One region of the Mesorhizobium sp. M1A.F.Ca.IN.020.04.1.1 genome, then DNA from elsewhere that is predicted to be linked to it. Evidence: riboswitches for the same ligand, from Rfam matches in the RefSeq annotation. Region 1 holds a riboswitch; the other holds the start of a gene.
What was found. Region 1 has a riboswitch for thiamine pyrophosphate ahead of thiC (phosphomethylpyrimidine synthase ThiC). Riboswitches for the same ligand answer to the same signal wherever they lie in the genome.
Positions count from the first base shown of each region.

Region 2: it holds a riboswitch for thiamine pyrophosphate, as region 1 does, so the genes downstream of both, thiB (thiamine ABC transporter substrate binding subunit) here and thiC (phosphomethylpyrimidine synthase ThiC) in region 1, are expected to answer to the same signal.

Region 1 is NZ_RZSN01000152.1:1,405-8,554, reverse strand. It holds gene EOA49_RS24550 (beta-galactosidase) at 1-1,999, shown strand, start outside; TPP riboswitch at 2,282-2,394, shown strand; gene thiC (phosphomethylpyrimidine synthase ThiC) at 2,506-4,326, shown strand; gene thiO (glycine oxidase ThiO) at 4,323-5,291, shown strand; gene thiS (sulfur carrier protein ThiS) at 5,288-5,485, shown strand; gene EOA49_RS24530 (thiazole synthase) at 5,489-6,262, shown strand; gene EOA49_RS24525 (thiamine phosphate synthase) at 6,259-6,864, shown strand; gene EOA49_RS24520 (hydroxymethylpyrimidine/phosphomethylpyrimidine kinase) at 6,855-7,150, shown strand, end outside.
Region 2 is NZ_RZSN01000125.1:9,287-16,436, forward strand. It holds gene thiQ (thiamine ABC transporter ATP-binding protein) at 1-615, opposite strand, end outside; gene thiP (thiamine/thiamine pyrophosphate ABC transporter permease) at 612-2,234, opposite strand; gene thiB (thiamine ABC transporter substrate binding subunit) at 2,439-3,449, opposite strand; TPP riboswitch at 3,491-3,604, opposite strand; gene EOA49_RS22335 (thiamine diphosphokinase) at 3,745-4,389, shown strand; gene EOA49_RS22340 (ABC-F family ATP-binding cassette domain-containing protein) at 4,391-6,205, shown strand; gene EOA49_RS22345 (homocysteine S-methyltransferase family protein) at 6,222-7,150, opposite strand, start outside.

The DNA of each region.
Region 1 (7,150 bases):
CGGCGTCAACACAGTGCGTATGGGAGAGTTCGCCTGGCACATTTTCGAGCCCCGCGAAGGCAAGTTCGAGTTCGGCCTGTTCGATCGCGCGATCGAACTTCTCGGCCGCGCGGGGATCGACACGATCATGTGCACGCCGACAGCCACCCCTCCCCGCTGGCTCACCGTCAACTATCCCGAAGTGCTGCGCGTTGACATGAACGGGCGGGCCTCAAGCCACGGATCGCGCCAGCATGCCGACACCACAAGCCCGGTATTCCGCGCCCACAGCCGCCGCATCACCCGCGCCATGGCCGAGCATTATCGGCACAACCCGCGTGTGATCGGCTGGCAGACGGACAACGAGCTCAACACCACGGTGTCGGAATCGTTCGCGCCTTCGACAAGGCTGGAGTTCCAGAAATACCTGCAGAAGGCCTACGGCACCATTGAGGCGTTGAACTTCGCCTGGGGCGGCCACTTCTGGGCGACGGCCTACGACGATTTCTCGCAGATCGACCTGCCGAGACCGCTCATGCCGTCCTACCCCAGCCCCGGCCACGTGCAGGACTACCATCGCTTTCTGGCCGCCGCGACCGCGGCCTTCCAACACGACCAGGTCGAGATCCTGCGCGCCGCCAATCCGGACTGGTTCATCTTCCACAATCTTGGCCAGCTTGCCGACATCGACTTCCGCGGTCAGTTCGGACAGGACCTCGATTTCATCGGCTTCGACATCTATCCGATGCTCTATGACGAGATGCGCCGAACCGGCGGGCATGCCGCGACCCAGGCCCTCCATCTCGACATATGCCGCGCCTATTCCGGCAACTTCATCGTTCCGGAGCAGGCCTCAGGCTTCGGCAGCCAGCCCGGCTTCTCGACGATGACGCCGGAGCCCGGCGAGATGCGTCGCATGGCCATGACCTCGGTGGCGCGCGGCGCCGACGGTGTCATGTTCTTTCGTTGGCGTCCCGCGCATTTCGGCGCCGAGATCTACTGGATGGGCGTCATCGATCACGACGACGTGCCGCGCCGCCGCTATGACGAGGCAGGCCGCTTCTTCCATGAGATCGCCGCCGCGAAGGAGCAGATTCTTGGCACCGCAGTGCGCATGGACCTCGGCATCGCCGGCGCGGACTTCGACAACCAGGAGGCTCACAAGACCTATCCGATCGGCCTCCCCAGTCCGCTCGAAGACGCGACGCTGCTTCATCGCCACTGCTATCAGAACGGCATTGCATGCGGGTTCATTCATCCCGAAGACGATCTTTCGCGGCTCAAGGCGCTCTACGTCCCGCATTGGGTGATGTGGAAGGATGAATGGAACGAGGCTGTTGAAACATTCGTCCGCAACGGCGGTACGCTGATCCTATCGGCATTGAGCGGGACGAGGGACGAGAACAACCACATCATTCGCGAGCAGGCGCCCGGCAAGGCCCTTGCAGCCCTGAGCGGCGTCAGGGTGGCGGAGTTCGGCCGCGTCGTTCCCGAAGGCGGCAGCGGCCTGTTTCCGCTGTTTCGTCCGGCTCCGTTGGGCGCCTATGCACCGCCGCCGCTCCCGGCCTCGTCCGCGGAACGCAAATACCTGTTCACCCTTGGCAATGAAGAATTCCAGGCTGCGCATTTGTACGAGGTGCTTGATGTAGCGCCTGACACCGAGGTGCTCGGCATCTGGTCGAACCGCTTCGCCGCCGGCTCTCCGGCAATTACCGCCCGCAAGGTTGGGCAAGGTCGGGTTGTCTATGTCGGCACGTATCTCACGCCGCAACTGACGGAGAAGCTTGTCGATGTCGTGCTGGCCAAAGCCGGTATAGCGCCTTTGCTGCCCGACCTGCCTGCCGGGGTGGAGGTCTCTGTCAGGGAAGCCGACGACCGCCGGCTGATGTTCGTGCTGAACACCACGGAAGTCGCCGTGATCGTACCCAACGTCCCAAAGGGCCTCGACCTGCTGACGGGCAAGGCCGTTGAAGGAACGCTGCAACTCGACCCTTACGGCTGCGCAATAATTCGGTCCTGAACAAATCGAACCAGCGTCCGTAGACGCCGAGCAGATGCTCTTCGAGGCGAAAAATGCGTTCTTCAATCCGCCGCCACAAGGGATTCGCAAAAGCGTTTCCTTGGCGGATGACAAGTGGGCCCCGACTGCCAGCTCGACGCGCGCAAGGTCGTGGCTCAATGGGCGTCGATGTAAGAGATGCTCGATCAAAGCTGCGTGGCTGCGCCCCTTCTCGTCGCTTGTTCGAGGCTGGAGAAGTCATGAAGTCGAGTTGACAGGATAGCGTCGCATCGTCCAACCTAGGCGCCTCACCAGGGGAGTCCCGGCAAGGGGCTGAGATACTGCTAATAGCGCGCAGTGACCCGTTGAACCTGATCCAGTTCATACTGGCGTAGGGACGGTGCGAGGCTTCGCGGGTCGGCAATCCGGCTTCGGCATTCGGGCAGTGCCCGCATCCTAAGCGAAGCGTCACTTCCTCCTCATCGCGTGGACTGGGTCTCCGTGCACTCGAGCAAGGAGGCTCACTCATGAATGCCCACACCCCGACCGTCACCGTCGGCGAATTGCCCGCTTCGAAGAAGGTCCACAAACCCGGTCAGCTCCACCCGGAGCTGCGGGTGCCGATGCGCGAGATCTCGGTCCACCCGAGCGCCGGCGAGCCGCCGGTCACGGTCTATGACTCGTCCGGTCCCTACACGGACACCGCGATGAAAACCGACATCGAGCGTGGCTTGCCACGGCTGCGCGAGGCATGGATCGAGGCGCGCAGAGACGTGGAGCGCTACGAGGGCCGCACGATCAAGCCGGAAGACAACGGCTTCGTCTCAGCCGATCGCCTGACGCCGGAATTCCCGGTTCGCAACAGACCGTTGCGCGCGGCCGGCGGCCGCGCCGTCACACAGCTCGCCTATGCGCGCGCCGGCATCATCACGCCTGAGATGGAGTTCGTCGCCATCCGCGAGAACCTCGGCCGTGAGCAGTTGCGTTCGAAAGTTCAACGTGATGGCGAAAGCTTCGGCGCCGCGATCCCCGACTTCGTCACGCCGGAATTCGTGCGCGACGAGGTGGCGCGCGGCCGCGCCATCATCCCGTCCAACATCAACCACCCGGAAAGCGAGCCGATGATCATCGGCCGCAATTTTCTGGTCAAGATCAACGCCAATATCGGCAACTCCGCCGTCACCTCATCGATGGCCGAAGAGGTCGAGAAGATGGTGTGGGCGATCCGCTGGGGCGCCGATACGGTAATGGACCTCTCGACCGGGCGCAACATCCACAACATCCGCGAATGGATCGTGCGCAATTCGCCGGTGCCGATCGGCACGGTGCCGATCTACCAGGCGCTGGAGAAAGTCGGCGGCGTCGCCGAGGAACTGACCTGGGAGGTGTTCCGCGACACCCTCATCGAGCAGGCCGAGCAGGGCGTGGACTATTTCACGATCCATGCCGGCGTGCGCCTGCCCTATATCCCGCTGACCGTCGACCGCGTCACCGGCATCGTGTCGCGCGGCGGCTCGATCATGGCCAAGTGGTGCCTGCATCACCACCAGGAGAGTTTTCTCTACGAGCATTTCGAGGAGATCTGCGACATCGCCCGGGCCTATGACGTGGCGTTCTCGCTCGGCGACGGCCTTCGCCCCGGCTCGATCGCCGATGCCAATGACGCGGCCCAGTTCGCCGAGCTGGAAACGCTCGGAAAGCTCACCAAGATCGCCTGGTCCAAGGACTGCCAGGTGATGATCGAGGGCCCCGGCCACGTGCCGATGCACAAGATCAAGCAAAACATGGACAAGCAGCTCGCGGTTTGTGGCGAAGCGCCGTTCTACACGCTCGGGCCGCTCACCACCGACATAGCGCCCGGCTACGACCACATCACATCGGGCATCGGCGCGGCGATGATCGGCTGGTTCGGAACGGCGATGCTCTGCTACGTCACGCCGAAGGAGCATCTCGGCCTGCCCGACCGCGACGACGTCAAGACCGGCGTCATCACCTACAAGATCGCAGCCCACGCCGCCGACCTCGCCAAGGGCCATCCAGCCGCCAAAATCAGGGACGACGCGCTGTCGCGGGCGCGCTTCGAGTTCCGGTGGGAAGACCAGTTCAACCTGTCGCTCGATCCGGAGACGGCGCGCGCCTTCCACGACGAAACCCTGCCGAAGGAGGCGCACAAGGTGGCGCATTTCTGCTCCATGTGCGGCCCCAAATTCTGCTCGATGCGGATCTCGCACGACATCCGCGCGGAAGCGCAGAAGGAAGGGCTCGCGGCCATGGCGGCGAAGTACCGCGACGGCGGCGATCTCTACATGCCTGTCGACAGCACCCCCGAGCGCACGGACACGCCATGAAGGTGCTCATTCGCGGCGCTGGCGTCGCCGGATTGACACTCGCGCACGAGCTGGCAACGCGCGGCGCCGATGTGACCGTGGTCGAGAAACGCCTCGAGATCGCCGGCAATGCCTCTTGGCACGCTGGCGGCATGCTCGCGCCCTGGTGCGAGCGCGAGAGCGCCGAGGAGACCGTGCTGACGCTCGGACGCGACGCAGCCGATTGGTGGGACGCCGCCTTGCCCGGCCATGTCTCGCGCCAGGGCACGCTGGTGCTGGCGTCTGCCCGCGATGCCGGCGAACTCGACCGGTTCGGCCGCCGCACATCCGGTTTCAGGCAGTTGGACGCCAGCCAAATCGCGGCACTCGAGCCGGCGCTCGACGGCCGGTTTGGACGCGGTCTGTTCTTCGCTGAGGAAGCGCATCTCGACCCGCGCAAGGCGCTGCTTTCCCTGCGCGACAAGCTGCGCGGGATGGGCGCGCGCGTCGAGTTCGGCCGCAGCTCGGCGCCCGCATCTCAGGATATCGAGGTGGATTGCACCGGCAGCGGTGACAGGCGACCGGAACTGCGCGGCGTGCGCGGCGAGATGCTTATGCTGCGAACGGGCGAGATCTCGCTGGCCCGGCCAGTGCGGCTGCTTCATCCGCGCATCTCGGTCTATGTAGTGCCCCGCGCGGAAAACCTGTTCATGGTCGGCGCGACGATGATCGAATGCGATGCCAAAGGCCCGATCACCGCGCGCTCGACCATGGAGCTGCTCGGCGCCGCCTATGCGCTGCATCCGGCCTTCGGCGAAGCCGAGCTGGTCGAAACCGGTGTTGGCGTGCGTCCCGCATTCACCGACAACTTGCCTCGCGTCGAGCGCGACGGGGGGAATATTCGCATCAACGGCCTCTACCGCCACGGCTTCCTGCTCGCGCCGGCCATGGCGCGGCGGGCAGCCGACCTCATCCTGGAATCCTGGAGCAAAGGAGTTTGCCCTTGAAGCTCACCGTTAACGGCCAAGCCCATGAAGTCGCGGCGGAAACGCTTGCCGCGCTGCTCAGCGAACTCGATTTCCAAGGCGGCTGGCTGGCAACCGCGCTGAACGGTGACGTCGTACCGGCCAGGGAGCGCGACCGCTGCCGGCTCAAAGATGGCGACCGCATCGAAATCCTTTCACCGATGAAGGGAGGCTGATCCATGCTCGAGTTCTATGGACAGAAACTCGCGTCCCGCCTTCTGCTGGGCACCGCGCTTTACCCCTCGCCTGCCGTCATGGCGGAGGCGGTGAAAGCGTCCGGCACGGAGATCGTCACCGTGTCGCTCCGCCGCGAAACCTCGGGCGGCAAAGCCGGCGGCCAGTTCTGGTCGCTTGTCCAGTCGCTCGGCGTTCGCGTGCTGCCCAACACCGCCGGCTGCCACTCGGTGGTGGAAGCGGTCACCACGGCGCGGATGGCGCGCGAGGTGTTCGGCACTGACTGGATCAAGCTCGAAGTGATCGGCAACCACGATACGCTGCAGCCCGACGTATTCGGATTGGTGGAAGCCGCAAGGATCCTTGCCTCTGAAGGCTTCGAGGTGTTTCCCTACACGACCGACGACCTCATCGTTGCCGAGCGCCTGCTCGACGCCGGCTGCAGGCTCTTGATGCCCTGGTGCGCGCCGATCGGCTCCGCACGCGGGCCGCAGAACCCCGATGCGCTGCGAAGCCTGCGCGGCCATTTCCCCGGCATTCCGCTGATTGTCGATGCTGGCATCGGCCGGCCCTCGCATGCCGCGGCCGTGATGGAGCTCGGCTACGACGCGGTGCTGCTCAACACCGCCGTCGCCAGGGCCGGCGATCCCGTTGCCATGGCGGCGGCCTTCGGCAAGGCGGTCGAGGCCGGCCGCGAGGCCTATTGCGCCGGCCTGCTCGAGCCGCGCGACATGGCCGTTCCCTCCACCCCCGTCATCGGCATGGCAGCATTCTCATGAAGCTCGATCCGTTTTACCTGATCGTCCATTCCGCCGCTTGGATCGAACGTCTGGTGCCGCTCGGCGTGAAGCTGGTGCAGCTGCGCATTAAGGACCAGGACGAAGCTTCGCTGCGCCGAGAAATTCGCGCCTCGAAGGCAGTCTGTGACAGCCGCGGCTGCCAGCTCATCGTCAACGATTACTGGCGTGTTGCGATCGAGGAAAATTGCGATTTCGTTCACCTCGGCCAGGAAGATCTGGCGGAGGCTGATGTGAAGGCGATCCGCAGGGCGGGCGTGAGGCTGGGCCTCAGCACCCACGACGGCGCCGAACTCGAAACAGCGCTCCAAGCCGAGCCGGACTATGTCGCGCTCGGACCGATCTACCCGACCATTCTCAAGGCGATGAAATGGGCTCCGCAGGGGCTGGACCGCATCGCCGCCTGGAAGCAGCGCTTAGGCGATATTCCGCTTGTGGCCATCGGCGGGCTCACCGTCGAGCGCGTTGCCGGTGTCTTCGCCCACGGCGCCCAAAGTGCGGCGGTCGTCACCGACATCGCCCGCAACACGCACCCCGAGGCGCGGACAGCTGAATGGCTGGCGGCGACAGCCCAATGGCGTTGACGCCGCATGTGCTGATCGTCGCCGGCTGCGATTCAAGTGGCGGCGCGGGAACAGCCCGAGACGTCGAGACCGTATCCGCCTTTGGACTGCGCAGTTGCCTCGCCGTCACGGCCGTGACCGTCCAGACGCACTCGGCCGTCGAACACATCGAGCAGATGCCGCCGCAGCTTATCGCCGCCCAGATGCGCGCTGCCTTTGCTGCCAATCCGGTCGCAGCGGTCAAGATCGGCATGCTGGGGACCGCGGCAGCCATTGAGGCGGTCGGCTCTGTCCTGGCGGCCCATCC
Region 2 (7,150 bases), on a different contig from region 1:
CTGCGGCTGATGCGTGACGAAAAGCACGGTCATCTGTCGCTCGGCGTGGATGCCGGCCACGAGATCGAGCATGTCTTCGCGCAGCGCCGGGCCGAGCGAGGCGAAAGGCTCGTCGAGCAGAAGCACCGGACGGTCCCGTATGAGCACCCGCGCCAGCGCGACGCGCTGCCGCTCGCCGCCGGAAAGCTCGCTCGGCAGCCGCTTTTCCTTGCCGGCGAGGCCGACACGCCCCAGCGCGTCCGCGACCGCGCGGTGGTCGTCGGCCGTGAGCTTGAGCGATGGCGAGCGGCCAAGCCCGACATTGCCCTCGACCGAAAGATGGGTGAACAGGTTGTTTTCCTGGAACACCATCGACACCGGCCGCGCCGAGGGCGGCGCATTGTCGACATTGATCCCGCCGATCAGCACCTTGCCAGCATTGGGTGATTCGAAGCCGGCCACCAGATTGAGCAGCGTCGACTTGCCTGAACCGCTCGGCCCCATGATGGCGGTGATCCTGCCGGCGGCGAATTCGACATCGAACCGGAAGGATGCCTCGCCATAGCTGAAGGATACGCCGTCCAACGTGACGCCCAGGCCCTTCGTGGCCGCGATGCCATTATTATCCCTCGTCATGCCTTTGCCTCCCGCCCCAGCCAGTCGGCGGCGACAACCAGCAGCAGGCAGACGAGGCCGAGCAGCAAGGCCAGCCCCGCGGCGTCGGCGGTCCGGTAGCTGCCCATGCGCGCGAGTAGAAGATAGGGCAAGGTCTGGACGGAATCGCTGCCGAACAGCGCGATCACGCCGAGATCGCCGAGCGACAGCGCCATGGCGAACGCAAAGCCGGTGGCCAAGGGCCGCCGGAGCGACGGCCAGTCGACCAGCCGCAGCCGGTTCCAGCCGGAAATGCCGAGCGCCAGGCAGAGTCGCTCGTGGCGCTCGCTCGCCGCGTCATAGGCAGGGCGGACGGCGCGAATGGCAAATGGCATCGCCATCACCGCATTGACCGCGACGACCATGACGGGTGCGATGGCGAAGACATCGGTGATGTTGCGCAGAGCCAGGAACCAGCCGGCGCCGATCACGATCGGCGGCACGACCAGCACGAAACCGGCGCCGGTGTCGGCGGCGTGTTCGAGCAGCGACATGGCGCCGCCCGCGCGGCGCCGCAGGGCCAGTGCGCGTCGGGCGGCAACCAGCGACAGCGACAGCATCACGCAAAGCAGCGCCGAGAGAAAGGAGAGCCCGGCGCTGGTGAGCGTCGCGCGGCGCACGGCGTCCTCGCCGGCCAGCCGGCCGAGATCCGCCTCCAGCCCGGCGAGCACGGTCGCCGCCATCGGTGCGGCGACGAACAGCAGCGCAAGCACGATCAGGCCGGCATTCAACACGGCCTCGGCGGTGCTGGCCGCAAGATAGCGGCGTGGCGCTACCGGCAGATTCGCATCGCCGGCCGTGTTGGCGCCGAGTCGCGTCAGCATGGCGACCACGACGAAGGTCAGCACGATCTGCAGAAACGTTAGTGTCACGGCCCGCGCGGGATCGAAATCGAAGCGCAACGCCTGGTAGATCGCGACCTCCAGCGTCGTCGCCGCCGGCCCGCCACCCAGCGTCAGTACGATTGTGAAGGAGGTGATGCACAGCATGAAGACCAGCCCGGCGACCCCCGGCAGCGCCGTGCGCAGCGCCGGCCATTCGATCAGCCGGAAGGCCGATCGAGCGTCCATACCGAGCTGGCTCGCCAGCCGCCACTGGTCGGCCGGCACGGTGCCGAGCGCCTCGAGGAACAGCCGCGTGGCCAATGGCAGGTTGAAGAAGACATGCGCGACCAGGATGCCGGAAAGGCCGTAAATGCCCGGCCATTCCCCACCGCCGAACGTGCCGAGGATGCCGGCAAAATAACCGGCACGGCCGTAGAGCGCCAACACGCCGAGCGCGGCGACGATGGCCGGCAGCGCCAGCGGCACCGTGAACAACTGCAGGATCAGGCGACGTCCGGGAAAGTTCGTTTGCCTGGACAGGGCGCGGCCGACGAACACTGCCGGCAAGACCGAAAGCAATGTCGACAGCAGCGCTTGCCAAAGCGTGAAGCGGGCGACGCGGAGCAGATAGCTGTCGAAGGCCGCGGCAGCGCTGGACGGACCGCTCGCGCCTTCGAGGATCAGGCCGGCGAAGGCGCCGCCGATGAGCAAAGTGATGGCGACAAGGGCGATGATGCCGGCGGTGATGCGAGGGTCAGGGCGCGGCGTGGATTGCACGCTGCACCACGTTGGCTCGAGCTAGCGAACGCCGCGTTCCGTCGCACCCCCCTCTGTCCTGCCGGACATCTCCCACTCTAGGAGGGAGATTGGCAGCTTTGCCGCTCTTCCTACACCGTCGGCGGCTAGCGAAATCACCGATCCCCCTTTGCGGGGGAGATGGCCGGCCGGACAGAGGGGGGTGCTCAAGCGCCATCCTGCGTCCTACTTGCTCATCGCCGCCAGCCATTCATCCACCCAGGCCTTGCGGTTGGCCGCCACCTCGTCCGGGCTGAACAGCAGGGTTTTGGTCGGCTTCACCAGCTTTTCGAAGGCCGGGTTGAGCGGCTTGTCGGTCTTGCCGGCCGGGAACATCCAGTTGGTCTCCGGGATGATGTCCTGGAACTTGGGCCCGGTCATGAAGGCTATGAATTTTTCCGCCAGCGGGTTCTTCGCGCCGGTTTTGGTGATGCCGGCGACCTCGATCTGCAGATATTCGCCCTCCTCGAAGGACGCCGCCTGATAGCGCTCGGTGTTCTCGGCCACCATGTGGTAGGCCGGCGAAGTGGTATAGGAGAGGACCATCGGCGCCTCGCCCTTGGTGAACAGACCATAGGCCTCGCTCCAGCCCGGCGTCACGGTCAGCACCTTCGGCTTCAGCTTGGCCCAGGCTTCCGGCGCCTTGTCGCCATAGACCGACTTGACCCACAGCAGCAGCCCGAGGCCCGGCGTCGAAGTGCGCGGATCCTGGATAATGATCTTGTCGGGGCCGGCGCCCTCGACCAGTTCCTTCAAGCTCTTCGGCGGGGTCTTCAGCTTTTCGGTGTCGTAGACGACGGCGAAATAGCCGTAGTCGAAAGGCACGAAAGTGTCGTCTTTCCAGCCGCCGGGCACATTCAAATCGGCCACCGCGCCATGCGGCGCGAATAGGCCGCTCGCCTTGGCATCCGCGGTCAGGTTGGTATCGAGGCCGAGCACGACATCGGCCTTGGTGCCGGCGCCCTCCAGCTTGACGCGGTTGAGCAGTGCCACGCCGTCGGCAACCGAGACGAATTCGAGATCGCAGCCGCATTCGGCCTCGAATTCCTTCTTCACCGCGGGCCCGGGACCCCAGTCGGCGGTGAAGCTTTCGTAGGTGTAGACGGTAAGCTTGTCTTTCGCCTCGGCAGGCCCGACGCCCACCAAAAGCGAAACCAGGCCGGCTGCAAGAACAAGGTTGGACAATAGCGAGCGCATCGGCGCCTCCTTCGTTCGGTTAAAGGAATTGAGGCGTCGGATGGTCCGAAACGTCTAATCCCTCCGCCGGTACAAACCGGATCAGGTTCAGCGGGTTGGCTTTGTGCCTCTCAGCCGGTTCGCAAAATCAGCGTCCGGCACCCCGTTAGAGCATTTCGAGACATAGGCCCGGCCGATGCGGCGCGCAAGCGGAAGTTTCCGGGGCATTATGATGGTTCACCGCGGTAATGAAGCGCGATTCCGTTTGGACGCGCCCGCTTCCGTTTCGTTGGCCGGGCTGGTAAGGGCGACTGCCATGGGCACATTCACCATCCTGCTTGGCGGCGATCTCGTCCGCACGCCTCGGCTCGATCGCCAGATCGAAGGCTCCCGCATCATCGCCGCCGATGCCGGTATCGGCCATGCCGATATGCTTGGCCTGCTGCCGGAGCTCTGGGTCGGAGATTTCGACTCGGTACCGCCAAACCTGCCGGAGAATCTGGCCGCCGTGCCGCGCAAGATTTTCCCGACCGAGAAGGACATGACCGACGGCGAACTCGCCATTGCCGAGGCGCTGGCGCGCGGCGCCACCAGCCTGATGCTGGCCGGCGCCTTCGGCGGCAAGCGCGCCGATCATGCCTTTCTGCATTTGGCTCTGAGCGTGCGGCTGGCCGAGGCGGGCATGACCGTGCTGCTGACCAGCGGCGCGCAGGAGGGCGTGCCGATCCTGCCGGGCAAAGCCGGCTTCGACTACGCCGAGGGCACGCTGTTCTCGGTGCTCGGCTTCTCCGACCTCGCCGGCCTGACGGTCTCAGGCGCCAAATGGGCGCTGGACGGTGTCGAGGTGGCGTTCGGCTCCTCGCTTACCATATCAAATGAGGTCAAGGGCCGGCTCCATATCGCGCTCGAGCGTGGCCGGGCGCTGCTGCTCGCCCACCCCTATCCTCTTCCCGAAAGCTGACATGGCCCCGCCTCTTCTCAATCTGGATGGCATAAAACTGACTTTTGGCGGCACGCCGCTGCTCGACGGCGCGGCACTGAGCGCCTCCGCCGGCGAGAAGATCGCGCTTGTCGGCCGCAACGGTTCGGGCAAGTCGACGCTGCTCAAGATCGTCGCGGGGCTGATCGAACCGCAGGACGGCGAAGTATTCCGCCAGCCCTCGGCAACGGTGCGCTACCTGCCGCAAATGCCCGATATGGATGGCTTCGCCAGCGTGCGCGCCTATGTCGAAGCCGGCCTCGGGCCGGCCGACGACCCGCATCGCGCCACTTATCTGATGGAGCATCTCGGCCTGACCGGCGAGGAGCGGCCGAACGACCTTTCCGGCGGCGAGGCGCGCCGCGCAGCACTGGCCCGCGTCATGGCGCCGGAGCCCGATATCCTGCTCCTCGACGAGCCGACCAACCATCTCGACCTGTCGGTCATCGAATGGCTGGAAGAAGAGCTTGCCCGCACCTCGTCGGCCGTGATCCTGATCTCGCACGACCGCCGCTTTCTCGAGCGCGTCTCGCGCGCCACCGTCTGGCTCGACCGCGGCCAGACGCGCCGGCTGGACAAGGGGTTCGCGCACTTTGAGGAATGGCGCGACCAGGTGCTTGAAGAGGAAGAGCGCGAACAGCACAAGCTCGGCCGCCAGATCGTGCGCGAGGAGCATTGGCTGCGCTATGGCGTGACCGCCAGGCGCAAGCGCAACATGCGCCGGCTCGGCGAGCTGCAGGCCATGCGCCAGCGTTTTCGCAGCCATCGCGGCGCCGAGGGTTCGGCGACGATGGTGGCAAGCGACGCCGCTGAATCCGGCAAGCTGGTGATCGAAGCCAAGGGCATCGAGAAGAGTTTTGGCGACCTCACCGTGGTCAAGGGCTTTTCGACCCGTATTCAGCGCGGCGATCGCGTCGGCCTTGTCGGGCCGAACGGCGTCGGCAAGACGACGCTTCTCAAGATGCTGACCGGCGAGCTGCCGCCGGATGCCGGCACCGTGCGGCTCGGCGTCAATCTGGAAATCGCAACACTCGACCAGAAGCGCGAGGCCGTCGACCCGCAGGAGACGCTGGCGAATTACCTGACCGACGGGCGCGGCGAGAACCTTGTGGTCAATGGCGAGCAGCGCCACGTCGTCTCCTATATGAAGGATTTTCTTTTCAAGCCGGAGCAGGCGCGCACGCCGGTGCGCGAGCTTTCGGGCGGCGAGCGGGCGCGACTGCTGCTGGCCCGGGTGCTGGCGCGGCCGGCGAACCTTTTGGTGCTCGACGAGCCGACCAACGACCTCGACATGGAGACGCTGGAGCTGCTGCAGGAACTGGTCGCCGGCTTTGCCGGAACGGTCGTCCTGGTCAGCCATGATCGCGATTTCCTTGACCGCACAGTCACCAGCGTGATCGCGCCCAACGGCGCCGGACGCTGGATCGAATATGCCGGCGGCTATTCCGACATGCTGGCGCAACGCGGCGGCTCGAAGCTGGAGGAGCGCAAGGCAAGGCCGAAGGCTGAAGCGAAAGAAGCGACGGCCAGGGCCGAACAGACCAGCGCTAAAAGCCCGGCCAAGAAGCTCTCCTTCAAGCAGAAGTTCGCGCTGGAATCCCTGCCGAAGAAGATCGAGGCGGTGAGCGCGTCCATCTCAAGGCTGGAGAACAATATCGCCGACCCGTCCTTCTACGAGCGCGATCCCGCATCGTTCCAGAAGACCATCGCCGCGCTCGACAAGGAGCGCACCACGCTGGCCTCACTTGAGGAAGAGTGGCTGGAGTTGGAGATGCTGCGCGAGGAGATGGAAGGCTAGCCGCTATCGGCAAGGCTCAGAGGCAGGCCTCGCAGATCGCAGCGATATGGCGTCTGTCGGCGCCGCAGCAGCCGCCGAGCACGGCTATCTGGCCGAAGCGGTCGCGCATGGCGCGGTAGCGCCGGCCGAGGTCGACAGGATCGCCTGGATCGAGTTCGGTCGCCGCATCCAGCTCGGCATGGCTTTTGGCGGAGGCGTTGGCCCGCACGCCGCGAATGCGTCTGATCCAGCGTCCGTCGCCGGCAAGGACGGCGTCGAAATGGCTCGGATGTGCGCAGTTGATCATGAAATATGTGGGGGCGCCGTCCGTTTCGTCGTCAACGGTCTCGATGGCGTCTCTCAGGCTCTCCCCCGAAGGCAGGCGTCCGTCCGTCTCGACGGTAAACGAAATCACCGACGGGAGCCCCACCGCCATCGCGGCACAGGCTATTCCGGCAGCCTCCTGCGCATAGGTCATCGTGATGGCGCTGACCATATCGGCGCTGGCATCGCGGAACGCCTTGACCTGATCGCCGTGATAGGTCTCGGCCTCGGCGGGCGTCATAACTGTGTCAATGCGGTAGCCGTCGCCACGGGGCCCGACCACCCCATTGACCAGCACGGTCATGCCACGCGCAACATAGGGCGCAGCCAGCGCCCGCGCCCATGACACTGCCTGCATGTCTATGCCCGACAATGCGACTTTCGAATAGCCAAGCTTTTCGCCCCAGTCCGGATTGGCGCGCCACGTCGGAGTATCGAGCACGAAGCCGACCCCGTGTTTGTCGGCGATGTCGAGATACTGGCGGAAATAGCGGGCCAACGTCGTCCGCCCCTCCTCCTCGCCAAGAAGCGGAAAGGCGGCGAAGCCGGGCAGATCGAGGCCTTCCAGAAAAACAAGCGAGGTCTCGAGGCCGCCATCGGTCAGGAAAACGGCTTCACCCAGCTCACGAACGTCGATCTTCG